Regions from separate parts of the Mesorhizobium sp. M0618 genome, predicted to be linked through region 2. Evidence: riboswitches for the same ligand, from Rfam matches in the RefSeq annotation. Region 2 holds a riboswitch; the other holds the start of a gene.
The links. A riboswitch is a leader RNA that binds a small molecule or an ion and turns the genes downstream of it on or off. The one in region 2 is predicted to bind cobalamin.

Region 1 (5,917 bases), on a different contig from region 2:
GCTGGTTGGTCTCCCAGACATCGTGGCGGGTGGTGGCGACGATGACCTGGAAGACCGGCATGCCGGCGCGGTCGAACAGGGTCTCATTGCCGGGTTCGGCGCCGGACGCGAAAGCGGTCGCGGTGATGATGGCGGCGGGTTTCAGCGAGGCGAGTGCTGTTTCCACGAAGGCCAGGGATGCGGGGTCCTTGAGGCTGGAGACGAAGATGGGAACCGGCTTGATGCCGCGCTGGCGGAGCGCTTCGAAAAGCGCATCGATGGGCGCGACATCGGCGGCCAATAGCATCGAGCGATAGAACAGGATGGGGATGATAGGAGCGTTGACGTTGTCAGCGTCGAGTTCCTTCACACCCCCCTCTGTCCTGCCGGACATCTCCCCCGCAAGGGGGGAGATTGCGCTGTCATTGGAGATTTCGCCAATTGTCGAGGTTGCGGACGCGTCAGCTTCTAATGAAACGGGAAAAGAGCCGGCTTTGATGAAGTCCGATCTCCCCCCTTGCGGGGGAGATGTCCGGCAGGACAGAGGGGGGTGTGAAGGATCACCAACGACCCCAAGTCCTGGCTCATAAAACCCGGCTTTCGGCACTGGAACCGGCTCTGCTACGTCCGCATCCGATCCAGCCAGTCGCGCCAGCCTCCGCACCAGCGCGCTCATATTCGCCGGGCCGCCCTCGCGGAAATAGTCGAGCAGGCCATCGAGCTCCTGGCGCGGCAGCGTCGAGGCTTCGATCAGGCGCAGATCCTCGTCGCGGCATTCGCCGGGCAGCAGCGCCAGCTTTATGCCGTGTGCGCGAGCGGTCGAGGCAAGCTGGTCGCAGCCGTAGCGCCACCAGTCGTAGCCGCCGAGGAGGCGCACGAGGATGACCTTGGCGTGGCGGGTGACGCTGTCGACCCAGAGGTCGACGGACATGGGATGGCGCAGGTCACGCAGGGCAGCCAGCCGCATCGAGGGCAGGCGGCCGGCATCGGCCTTCCAGGCTGCCGCCAGTCCGGCGAGGTCGCTGTCGGTGAAGGACAGGGCCACGATATCCGCCGGCGTCTGCCGCAGATCGACCGGCTCGGCGAGGTCGTCGAGCGAGGCGGATGTCGTGGTGAGGATGTGCATCGCAACCCGTGTCCGAGATCAGCCGGCGAGTATACGCTCGATCGCCGGGCGGTTCAGCCCCTTCAGGCCGATGACGACGAGACGCGAGCGGCGGTCGTCCTGCGCGGTCCAGGCGCGGTCATAGTAATGATTGACGCGCGGCCCGACGGCCTGCAGCAAGAGCCGCATGGGCTTGCCGCCGACCTCGACGAAGCCTTTTACGCGCAGCACGTTCTCTTCTTCGGCGACGGTGGCGACGCGCTTTGCCAACTCGTCCGGATTGGCGATCGAGGCAATGTCGACGATGAAGGTGTCGAAGTCGTCATGCTCATGGTCGAATGCGCCGTCATGGTGGGACTTGCGGTTTTCGATGTCGTCCTCGACGGCGAGACCGAGCCCGAGTAGCACGGAGGGATCGACCTTGCCATGCGACGTCGGCACGATCTTCACCGCGCGGGCGGAATGTTCGTTGATGATGGCGTTGGCGCGGGCGGTGCCGGCGGCGTCCATCAGGTCGCTCTTCGACAGGATGATCAGGTCGGCGCAGGCGATCTGATCCTCGAACACTTCTTCCACCGGATCGTCATGGTCGAGCGTCTCGTCCCCGGCGCGCTGCGCCTGCAAGGCGTCCATGTCGTTGGCGACGCGGCCTTCGGCCAGCGCCGGGCCGTCGACCACGGCGATGACGCCATCGACTGTGACGCGGCTCTTCACGCTCGGCCACTGGAAGGCCTGGACCAGCGGCTTGGGCAGCGCCAGGCCCGAGGTTTCGATCAGGATGTGGTCGACCCTCGGCGTCAGCGCGAGGATCTTGTCGAGCGCCGGCACGAAATCGTCGGCGACGGTGCAGCAGATGCAGCCATTGGCCAGTTCGACGATGTTTTCCTCCGGGCAGGTGTCGATGCCGCAGCCCTTCAAAATCTCGCCGTCGATGCCGATGTCGCCGAATTCGTTGACGATGATGGCAATGCGTTTGCCGCCGGCGTTTTCCAGGAGATGGCGGACCAGCGTCGTCTTGCCGGCGCCGAGGAAGCCGGTGACGACGGTGCAGGGAACGCGCGAGACGGAAGCAGTCATGATCAGTCCTTCAACAGGTCGAGGGGAGGGATGCGGGCAACGAGGCCACGCTTCAGGCTATCGGGGCGGCCGCGCCATGGAATCAGGCCGTCCTTCGAGGTGGCGAAGAGCTTGGCGCCTGTCACGAGGTCGGCGCCGCCGGTCGTGGTCAGGTCGCCGAAGACATAGCTCCAGCAGCCGTCGCGCAGGATGGCGGCGCTGAGGCGCCGCTTGCAATTGCCGAGGCATTCGACGCTGCGGATGCGGATGTCGTCGCCAGATGCGGCGCGGCGCGTGTCGTCCGCCAGCAATTCGCCGGCGCGGGGATGAGCGTCGGCGCCGGTCTCATCGCGGCAGGAGGCGCAGACGATGATGGTGACGCCGGCCAAGGCATCATCATGGCCGGACGAGATATCCGCTGTGCCAGCCGAAAAACTGCTGTCGTGGTCCAAGATCGGGCTCCTTGCCCGGAAACCCGCCGGGCGATCGGATTCTAAAGTCGCAGACGGCAGGTCTCCTGGCTCGCGGGTCATCGCCTTGGTAGCCGCCTTCCCGGGAACTCCCCAGTGGCTTTCGGCCTTGGCTCTTCGCTTACAGTTGCGGGGACAGCCGCGGATTTGGGATTTTGCCCCGCACCGCATTCCCTCTTAGCTCTTGCCGTTGCGGGCAAGAGACCATCTGAACCGGATTTAGGCTTTTGCGGGCGGCGGTGTCAACGCGAGCTTACGACATGGCGATGTCGGCCAGCGCCGGACCCAAATCGCCGGCCGGGGTCACTTCCATGCGTTCGAGACCGAGCCAGCCCTGCATCTGCTTCAATTCCTCGAACAGCTCTGCAGCGGTTTCAGGCGGCGCGCCAGCCTCCGCATAGGCCGCATGGACGCGCAGTATGCTGGCCGGGCGATCGGCCTTGAGGTCGACGCGTGCCACGATCCTGTCGCCGAGCAGGAACGGCAGGACATAATAGCCGTATTGCCGCTTGTCGGCCGGCGTGTAGATCTCGATGCGGTAATGGAAATCGAACAGCCGCTCCGTGCGCGAGCGCTCGAAGACGACCGGATCGAACGGCGCCAGCAGGGCGCGGGCCTTGATCTTTCGGGGCAGACGGGCGTCTTTGTGAAGATAGGCGGGCTTGTCCCAGCCTTCGACACGCACCGGCAGCAACTCGCCCGTTTCAACCAGTTCCTCCAATCGGCCTTTCATATCGGCCGGCGACAGGCGGAAATAATCGCGCAAATCGCCTGAAGTGCCCACGCCGTGGGCGCGGGCGGAAATGCGCAGCAATTCGCGGTGCGCGTCCTCGGGCGTGGGCACCGGCAGGTCGAGGACCGCCTGCGGCAGCACGCGCTCGGGCAGGTCATAAAAACGCTCGAACCCGCGACGGTGCGCCGTGGTGATGCGGCCGGCCCAGAACAGCCATTCGAAGGCGTGCTTGGCATGGCTCCAGCCCCACCAGCCGCCCGAGCCTTTCTGGCCCTCCAGCGCGGAAGCGGCGATCGGGCCGCGCTCGGCGACCTGACGGTAGATCTCTTCGATATAGGCAGCGTGTTCGCGGCCCCATTTGGCGAGCCCCAGATACATTTCCTCGCCGCGCTCGGCGCGCTGCATGCGCCAGCGCATCAGCGGGTATGTCTCGACCGGCAGGAAGGAGGCCTCGTGCGCCCAGTATTCGAAAACCGTGCGCTTGCGCGTCACGGCCGCGTTGTCGAGCAGCGAGAACGGGTAGGGGCCAAGGCGCGAATAGAGCGGCATATAATGAGCGCGCACCACCGCGCTGACGGAATCGATCTGCAACAGACCGGTGCGGGAGAGGGTGCGAGCAAAATGCCGGCGGTCGGGCGTACCGGTCGGGCGGGGATCGAGAAACCCCTGGGCGGCAAGCGCGATGCGACGGGCCGTGGGGAGCGAGATCTTTTCCTTCATGCAGGCATCACTTTGAAGTGTTTTGACCGAGGGTCGAATGGCTGATTCCAACCCATGCTAGCAGGGTTTTGGCGGCATCCATGTCAGGAGAGAAAAGTGGAGTGAAAAGCGAAGGAAATCAAACAGGAGCGGATCGGACCAGTTTGCCGCGATATGCCGTCCAGGTCGGTGTTTTGAACAAGGTTTGACTTGCTTCGCTGGAAGTGCTGCGCTAACCCTCGCCGCGTTGCAGCATAGGCCCTTAAAACGGTTCAGCGGTTAAACTGTCACGCTTCCGCATTAGGGTCCGGTGCTGTAAATCAAAGTGGATTGGCACCAACGGAAAGCCGAGCATGAACGCACTCTTGAGCTCATACCTGCCCATCGTCCTGTTCATAGGCGTGGCGCTGGTTGTCGGCCTGGCGCTGCTGGCCGCACCCTTCCTGGTGGCCTACCGCAATCCCGATCCCGAAAAGCTTTCCGCCTACGAGTGCGGTTTCAACTCGTTCGACGACGCGCGCATGAAGTTCGATATCCGCTTCTACCTGGTGTCGATCCTGTTCATCATCTTCGACCTGGAAGTGGCCTTCCTGTTTCCGTGGGCGGTGTCGTTTTCGAAGATCGGCATGCTCGGTTTCTGGTCGATGATGGTGTTTTTGGCGGTGCTGACCATCGGCTTTGCCTATGAATGGAAAAAAGGAGCGCTGGAATGGGATTGAACGACAGTTCAGGCACCCTCGTCGCGCCGAAGCCCAAGGGTATTATCGATCCCAACACCGGCAGGCCGGTGGGGGAGGACGATCCCTTCTTCCTCGAGATCAACAATGAGTTGGCCGACAAGGGCTTTTTGGTCACTTCGACCGAGGCGCTCATCACCTGGGCGCGCAGCGGGTCGCTGATGTTCATGACGTTCGGCCTCGCTTGCTGCGCGGTCGAGATGATCCACACCTCGATGCCACGCTATGATTCGGAGCGGTTCGGCGTCGCGCCGCGTGCGTCCCCGCGCCAGTCCGACATCATGATCGTCGCCGGCACGCTGACCAACAAGATGGCGCCGGCGCTGCGCAAGGTCTACGACCAGATGCCGGAACCGCGCTACGTCATCTCGATGGGCTCCTGCGCCAATGGCGGCGGCTACTACCATTATTCCTATTCGGTGGTGCGCGGCTGCGACCGCATCGTGCCGGTCGACATCTATGTGCCCGGCTGCCCGCCGAGCGCCGAAGCGTTGCTTTACGGCATTCTTCTGCTGCAGAAGAAGATCCGCCGCACCGGCACGATCGAACGGTAAATCCATGACCGCATCCCTGAGCGAACTGTCGACATATCTCGGCGAGAAGCTGATCGGCCGCGTGAACGACGCGGCGATTGCCTATGGCGAACTCACCGTTCAAGTCGAGCCACGCGATGTGGTCGAGGTGATGACCTTCCTGCGCGACGATGCGCGCTGCCAGTTCATCTCGATCGTCGACGTCTGCGGCGCCGACTATCCGTCGCGGGCCAAGCGCTTCGACGTCGTCTACCACCTGTTGTCGCCGAAGCAGAATGTGCGCATCCGCGTCAAGGTGCAGGCCGACGAGGAAACCATGGTGCCGTCGATCACCGGCGTGTTCCCCGGCGCCGACTGGTTCGAGCGCGAGACCTACGATCTCTACGGCGTGCTGTTTTCGGGCCATCCCGATCTGCGTCGCCTGCTGACCGACTACGGTTTCGAAGGCCATCCGCTGCGCAAGGATTTCCCGCTGACCGGATTCGTCGAGGTGCGTTACGACGACGAGGCCAAGCGCGTCATCTATGAGCCGGTCGAGCTCAAGCAGGAATTCCGCAATTTCGATTTTTTGTCCCCGTGGGAAGGTACGGATTACGTGCTGCCGG
Region 2 (5,917 bases):
GAGGCTGGAAGGGCTGGTCTCGCACGATGCGCAAAAACATCAGGCGCGGGTGCGGGCAGGAACCCGGCTCGGCGCGCTGATGGGCATCCTGCAAGGTATTGGCCAGGGCCTGCCCAACATGGGCGATATCGACCGCCAGGCGATCGGCGGCGCGCTGGGCACCGCCACGCACGGCTCGGGACCGACGCTCGGCGCCTATCACACGCAGCTGGAGACGGTGCAGATCGTCGACGGGCTTGGCAAGGTCCGCGACTTCAAGCAGGCAGGGGATCAGGACATGATCCATGCCATCGGTGTCGCGCTCGGCGCTTTCGGCGTGCTCACCGAAGTGACGCTGAACAACATCGCGACCTACCGGTTGCGCCGCCGCAAATGGGTGCTGCCGATCACCGAGATGCTGCGCGATTTCGAGGCAATGATGGCCGCGCATCGCTCGGCCGAATTCTACTACATTCCGTTTTCCGGCTATGCGCAGTTCATCGCCAGCGATTTCAGCGACGCCGCACTCACCGCACGGCCGCCGGAAGAGGACGAGTCGGGTTTGAGGACACTGCGCAGGCTGCGCACCTCACTTGCCTGGCTGCCATCGCTGCGTGGCCGTCTGATCCGTTCGGCGGCCGCCAGATTTCCCGCCGAGGACTATGTGCAGGACTGGCTCAACGTCTATGCCAGCGACCGGCAGACCAAGTTCAACGAGATGGAATATCATTTGCCGTTCGAGGAGGGGCCGAAGGCGCTGGCCGAGATCATCGAGCTGACCGAGAAGCGCTTTCCCGAGGTCTATTTCCCGATGGAGGTGCGCTCGGTCGCGCCGGACCAGTTCTGGCTTTCGCCATTCTACAACAGGCTGACCTGCTCCATCGCCATCCACCATGATGCAGCGAACGATCCTCTGCCGTTCATGCGGGCGGCAGAGCCGATCTTCCGCAGATATGGCGGCAGGCCGCATTGGGGCAAGATGCACAGCCTGAAAGCGGCGGATCTGAAAAAGCTCTATGCGCGCTGGGACGACGCCATGGCGGTGCGCCGCGACATCGATCCGCAAAACCGCTTCGTCTCGCCCTACATGGCCGGCCTGTTCGGCATCGAATGATGAGCACCTATTTTTCCACCCTCTCGGATGCGCTGAAGACCGCCGGCATCTTCCAGCCCTGCCTGTTGCTCGATCGCGACCGGCTGGACAGCAACATTGCCCTGGTGAAAGACAGGCTCGACCCCGGCCTTGCTGTGCGGTTGGTCGACAAATCGCTCGCCTGCCTGCCGCTGCTTGCGCATATCGGCAAGGCGCTCGGCACCAATCATGTCATGACCTTCCATCCGCCGATCAGCGAGGCGGTGCTGAAGGCGTTTCCGGATGCCGATCTGCTGTATGGCAAGCCGATGCCTGTCGATGCGGCAAGGGCTGCGCTGGTGAAGGGTAATGTTGACTGGTCGCGTGTCTGCTGGCTGATCGACAGCGAGGAGAGACTGGCGGAATATGGCGCCCTCGCTGGCGAACTCGGCATCGGCCTGCGCATCGCTTTCGAGATCGATGTCGGGCTGCATCGCGGCGGGTTCGCCAATCCTGAGGCCTTGTCGAAGGCGTTGAGCGCGTTGCCGGCCCGGCTGCATTGCGAAGGCGTCATGGCCTACGAGGCGCATGCGCCGCTCATTCCCGGCCTTTTCGGCGGACCGGCAAAGGCATTGGCCAAGGCGTCGGCGCAGGCCTCGGCGTTCGTCGCCTGTCTCGGCGCCGACCAGCGCCGTATCCTGAACATCGGCGGCAGCAAGACCGCACTGCTTCATCATGGCGGCATGGCCAACGAGGTTTCGATGGGCTCGGCCTTTGTGCTGCCCAGTGATTTCGATACGCCAGGCCTCGACGGCTTCCAGCCGGCGGCCTTCATCGCCACGCCGATCCTGAAAATGGTCGAGCCGATGCTGCCTGGCCCGCCGGCCGTCACCCGCCTGCTGCAGGCGCTCGGCCGCTTCCCGCGCAAGGGCTGCTATCTCTATGGCGGCAAGTGGATGGCCGAGCCGGTCTTCCCCGAAGGCATGAAGGCGAACGGGCTGCTCGGCCTGTCCTCCAACCAGCAATTCATGGGCTTGCCCGCCGACGCGACCGCAAAGCCCGGCGACTACGCCTTCCTGCGCCCGACGCAGAGCGAAGCCGTGCTGCAGCAGTTCGGGTCGATCGCTGTGTTTTCCGGCGGCGGGATAGTCGATCGCTGGCCGGCGCTGCCGATGGCCTGACCGACTACGCCCTCACCGGTATCCAGATCTCCAGCCCGCCATTGCCGCTGCGTGGATCGAACTCAGGGCCGTAGCGTTCGAATTCCGGCGCATCCGATATCTCGTGGCCGGAAGCCGGCAGCCATTTGTTCCAGATCGTGTTGACCGTCCGGCGAATGGTCGAGATGTGTTCGCGGTGGGCAAAGACCGCATATTTCTGCGCCGGCACCCGCACCCGGCTGAATTCCTTGGGCAGGTCGGAAAAATCAGACACTTCGACGCCGGCGATGTAGTCGAAATTGCCGGCATCGTCGCCGTTGACGCAGACGCCATAGGCGACATCGCCGGCCTCGCCCGGAATGTTGCCGATATAGGGGCCGAAGCGCTGCCATTGCATCGGGATGGCGGCGCTGGTTTCGCAGCTGTAGCGTTCGCCGAGGCCGGCGATCAGGAACGGCCGGCTGGTCTCGAAACGCGGTGGTTCGAGATTGGTGAGGAAGGACTGGTCCATCAGGATCGGCTCCACGAGGTCGAGCTTGTCGAGTGTGCCTTGCGCGCGCACCAGTTCCGGCGTGGTGCCGAACTGATCGCGGAAGGCACGGGTGAACGCCTCATGCGAGTTGTAGCCGGCGTCGAGCGCGACGGAGAGAATGTCGGGCGCCCCGCCGGCCAGCTTGCGCGCCGCCTCGGTGAGCCGGCGTGAGCGCATGTAGCCCATCACCGAGCGGCCCGTGGCAGCGCCGAAAGCCCGCGTCACATGAAAACGCGACACGCCGCTGCTTTGCGCGACATCGTCAAGCGAGATCGCCTCCGGCAGATGACTTTCGACGAACCACAGCGCTTTCTCGGTCGGGTTCATTTTGCTCCTCGCATTGGCCAGATCATCCTGCCGTTTCCTGGCGCGGCCAGTTTGATCGAAATTGCGCATCCCGCGCAATCGAACCGATCCCGTCACAGTCGCACACCGATATGGCACAGCGGTCGAGCGCCCCTTGCCGCCGACGAGCCAAATTCGGCAGGCTTCGCTTGACAGCGCCAGGCGGCATCCTCTAAAGCGTAATGTTATTACATATCGAAAGCGTGAAATGCATGTTTTCCCTAGCCGGCCCACCACTCCGTCCGAGAAATCCATTGCGAAGCGATTGGGGGAAATCTACGCTGAAGCGGTGATGGTCCCCGAGTCGAAAGGCGAGGGGTGAAAAGGGAACACGGTGAGATCCCCAGGGGTCGAGGCCGTGGCTGCCCCCGCAACTGTAAGCGGCGAGCAAAATCCGTGAATGCCACTGGCCGGCAAGGCTGGGAAGGCAGGATGGCGCAACGACCCGCGAGCCAGGAGACCTGCCATCACTGAGTTGACCGGACGGGGTGTGCCGGGAGGAAACGCGAATCCCGGTCTTGTCGGCCGCTTCGCCAGCTTCCTTCCGTCGCCAGTTTTGGAAAGTGACGGAAAGTTGGACGGCTCTATCGATCATCGCATCATCGTGTGCACGCTTTGCCATCCCGGCAATCTGGCGGGCAGCCGATGACCGTAGCGCTTCTCGAAGCACATGACCTCTGCGCCATGGCGAATGGCCGGGATCTGGTCCAGGCGGTCAGCTTCTCGGTGGCCGCTGGCGATCGCCTTGCCATCATCGGTCCCAACGGCGCGGGCAAGACGACGCTGCTGCGCATGCTGTCGGGCATGCTGCGGCCGAGTTCCGGCGAGGTGAACCTCGGCGGGCGCCGGCTGGACGGGATTTCCGCCGCCGAGCGGGCGCTGCATATCGCCGTTGTCGGCCAGACCGACCAGCCCGATCCGCGGCTGGCGGTGATCGACTATGTCGAGCTGGGCCGGGTCCCGCACGCTCGGCTACGGCGCAGGAGCGAGGAGCGTGACATTGTCGTCGATGCGCTGCGCCGGACCGGCCTGCTGCCGCTGCTTGGCCGCACCATCGGCTCGCTGTCGGGCGGCGAGCGCCAGCGCGCCCAACTGGCCCGCGCCATCGCCCAGCAGCCAAAGATCCTGTTTCTCGACGAGCCGACCAACCATCTCGACCCGCGCGCCCGCGGCGAACTGCTCGACCTCGTCGCAGGCTTCGAGATGACGGTGATCGCGGTGCTGCACGATCTGGCGCTGGTGGCACCGTTCGCCACCAGGGTGGCGGTGATGAACCATGCCCGTCTGCAAGCGCTCGCCGCACCGCGCGAAGCGCTGACCCAAAAGCTGATTCGCGAGATTTTCGGCATCGATGTGCTGCGTCTGCGCCATCCGACCGAAGACCGCGAACTGACGGTGTTCGAGATGCCGAACCGTGCCGCGCCGCCATTCTGATTGAAGCCGTCACATATCGATCAATCCCGTCCACAGGAGAAAACCCTTGAAACGCCTCGCTTTTTCGCTTGCCTTCTCGCTGCTGGCCTCGACAGCCCTGGCCTTCCCGGTGACCGTCGACAGCTGCGGCAAGCCGCTGACCTTCGACGCGCCGCCGAAGCGTGCCGTCATTCAGGATCTCAACATGGCCGAGATGGCCTTCGCGCTGAAACTGCAGCCGGCGATCGTCGGCCTGACCGGCATCTCCGGATGGTACAAGGTCGGTCCCGAATTCAAGGCCGAGCAGGGCTCGATCCCGGAACTGGCGCCGAAATACCCCACGCTCGAAAACCTCGTCGCGGTCGAGCCGGATTTCTTCTTCGCCGGCTGGTATTATGGCATGAAGCCGGGCGGCGAGGTGACACCCGATACGCTTGCCCCGCACGGCATCAAGACGCTGGTGCTGACGGAAAGCTGCGTCCATCTCGACAAGAGCCGCCCCGCCGCCTCGATGGACCTGCTCTATGGCGACGTCGAAAAGCTGGGCAAGATCTTCGGCAAGGAGGCCGAAGCTGAGAAGCTTGTCTCCGGCTGGAAGACGCGGCTCGCCGACATCACCGCCAAGGTCGGCGACGCCAAGGGAACGCGGGTCTTCCTCTATGATTCCGGCGAGGACAAGCCGTTCACCGCAGGCAAATTCGCCATCCCCAGCGCCATGATATCAGCCGCCGGCGGCGACAACATCATAGCCGACATGGACACCAGTTGGGGCAATACGGACTGGGAAACGGTGGCGTCGCGCAATCCGCAATTCCTCATCCTGCTCGATTACCAGGATGGCGGTGGCTACAGGAAACTGCTCGATTTCCTGAAGGCGCATCCGGCCATGAAGGAGACGGACGCGGTCAAGAACGAGCGCTTCGTCGCCCTGCGCTATGCCGAACTGACGCCGGGACCGGCCAACATCGAAGCCATCGACAAGATCGCCAAGGCCATGCATCCGGAAGCGTTTTGATGCCTGTCGCCCAAAAGTGCGCAGCGGTTTTGGGGCAACGACATGCATGAACAAAAGATCCTGGAAGTGCGTCGCACGCGTCCTGACAGACGCGACGCATTTCCAGGCTTGCGCCATCCGGCATTTGCACTGGCCATGCTGGTGGGAGCGGCGGCGATCGCCGCTCTCGCTCTGCTGTCGATCGCCTATGGTTCGACACTGATCCCGTTGACCGATGTTGTTGCCGCGCTTGGCCGTGCAATCGGCTTCAGCGGGCACGACGTGGCAGGACCGGTCGGCAAGATCGTCGTCGACCTGCGGCTGCCGCGCACGATCCTGGCCATCTGCGTCGGCGCCGGCCTCGGCGTCGTCGGTGCGCTGCTGCAGACGGTGACCCGCAACGACCTCGCCGATCCGTTCCT

Region 1: it holds a riboswitch for cobalamin, as region 2 does, so the genes downstream of both, NKJ04_RS08715 (DUF1636 family protein) here and NKJ04_RS31015 (ABC transporter ATP-binding protein) in region 2, are expected to answer to the same signal.

The regions. Positions count from the first base shown of each region.
Region 1 covers NZ_JAMYQH010000006.1:31,493-37,409, reverse strand. Annotated here, with positions in the region: gene NKJ04_RS08725 (cobaltochelatase subunit CobN) at 1-1,105, opposite strand, end outside; gene cobW (cobalamin biosynthesis protein CobW) at 1,124-2,161, opposite strand; gene NKJ04_RS08715 (DUF1636 family protein) at 2,164-2,592, opposite strand; cobalamin riboswitch at 2,631-2,834, opposite strand; gene NKJ04_RS08710 (winged helix-turn-helix domain-containing protein) at 2,864-4,063, opposite strand; gene NKJ04_RS08705 (NADH-quinone oxidoreductase subunit A) at 4,396-4,761, shown strand; gene NKJ04_RS08700 (NuoB/complex I 20 kDa subunit family protein) at 4,752-5,333, shown strand; gene NKJ04_RS08695 (NADH-quinone oxidoreductase subunit C) at 5,338-5,917, shown strand, end outside.
Region 2 covers NZ_JAMYQH010000044.1:34,591-40,507, reverse strand. Annotated here, with positions in the region: gene NKJ04_RS31030 (D-arabinono-1,4-lactone oxidase) at 1-1,093, shown strand, start outside; gene NKJ04_RS31025 (DSD1 family PLP-dependent enzyme) at 1,093-2,232, shown strand; gene NKJ04_RS31020 (AraC family transcriptional regulator) at 2,237-3,070, opposite strand; cobalamin riboswitch at 3,365-3,571, shown strand; gene NKJ04_RS31015 (ABC transporter ATP-binding protein) at 3,734-4,522, shown strand; gene NKJ04_RS31010 (ABC transporter substrate-binding protein) at 4,569-5,516, shown strand; partial or broken gene NKJ04_RS31005 (FecCD family ABC transporter permease) at 5,652-5,917, shown strand, end outside.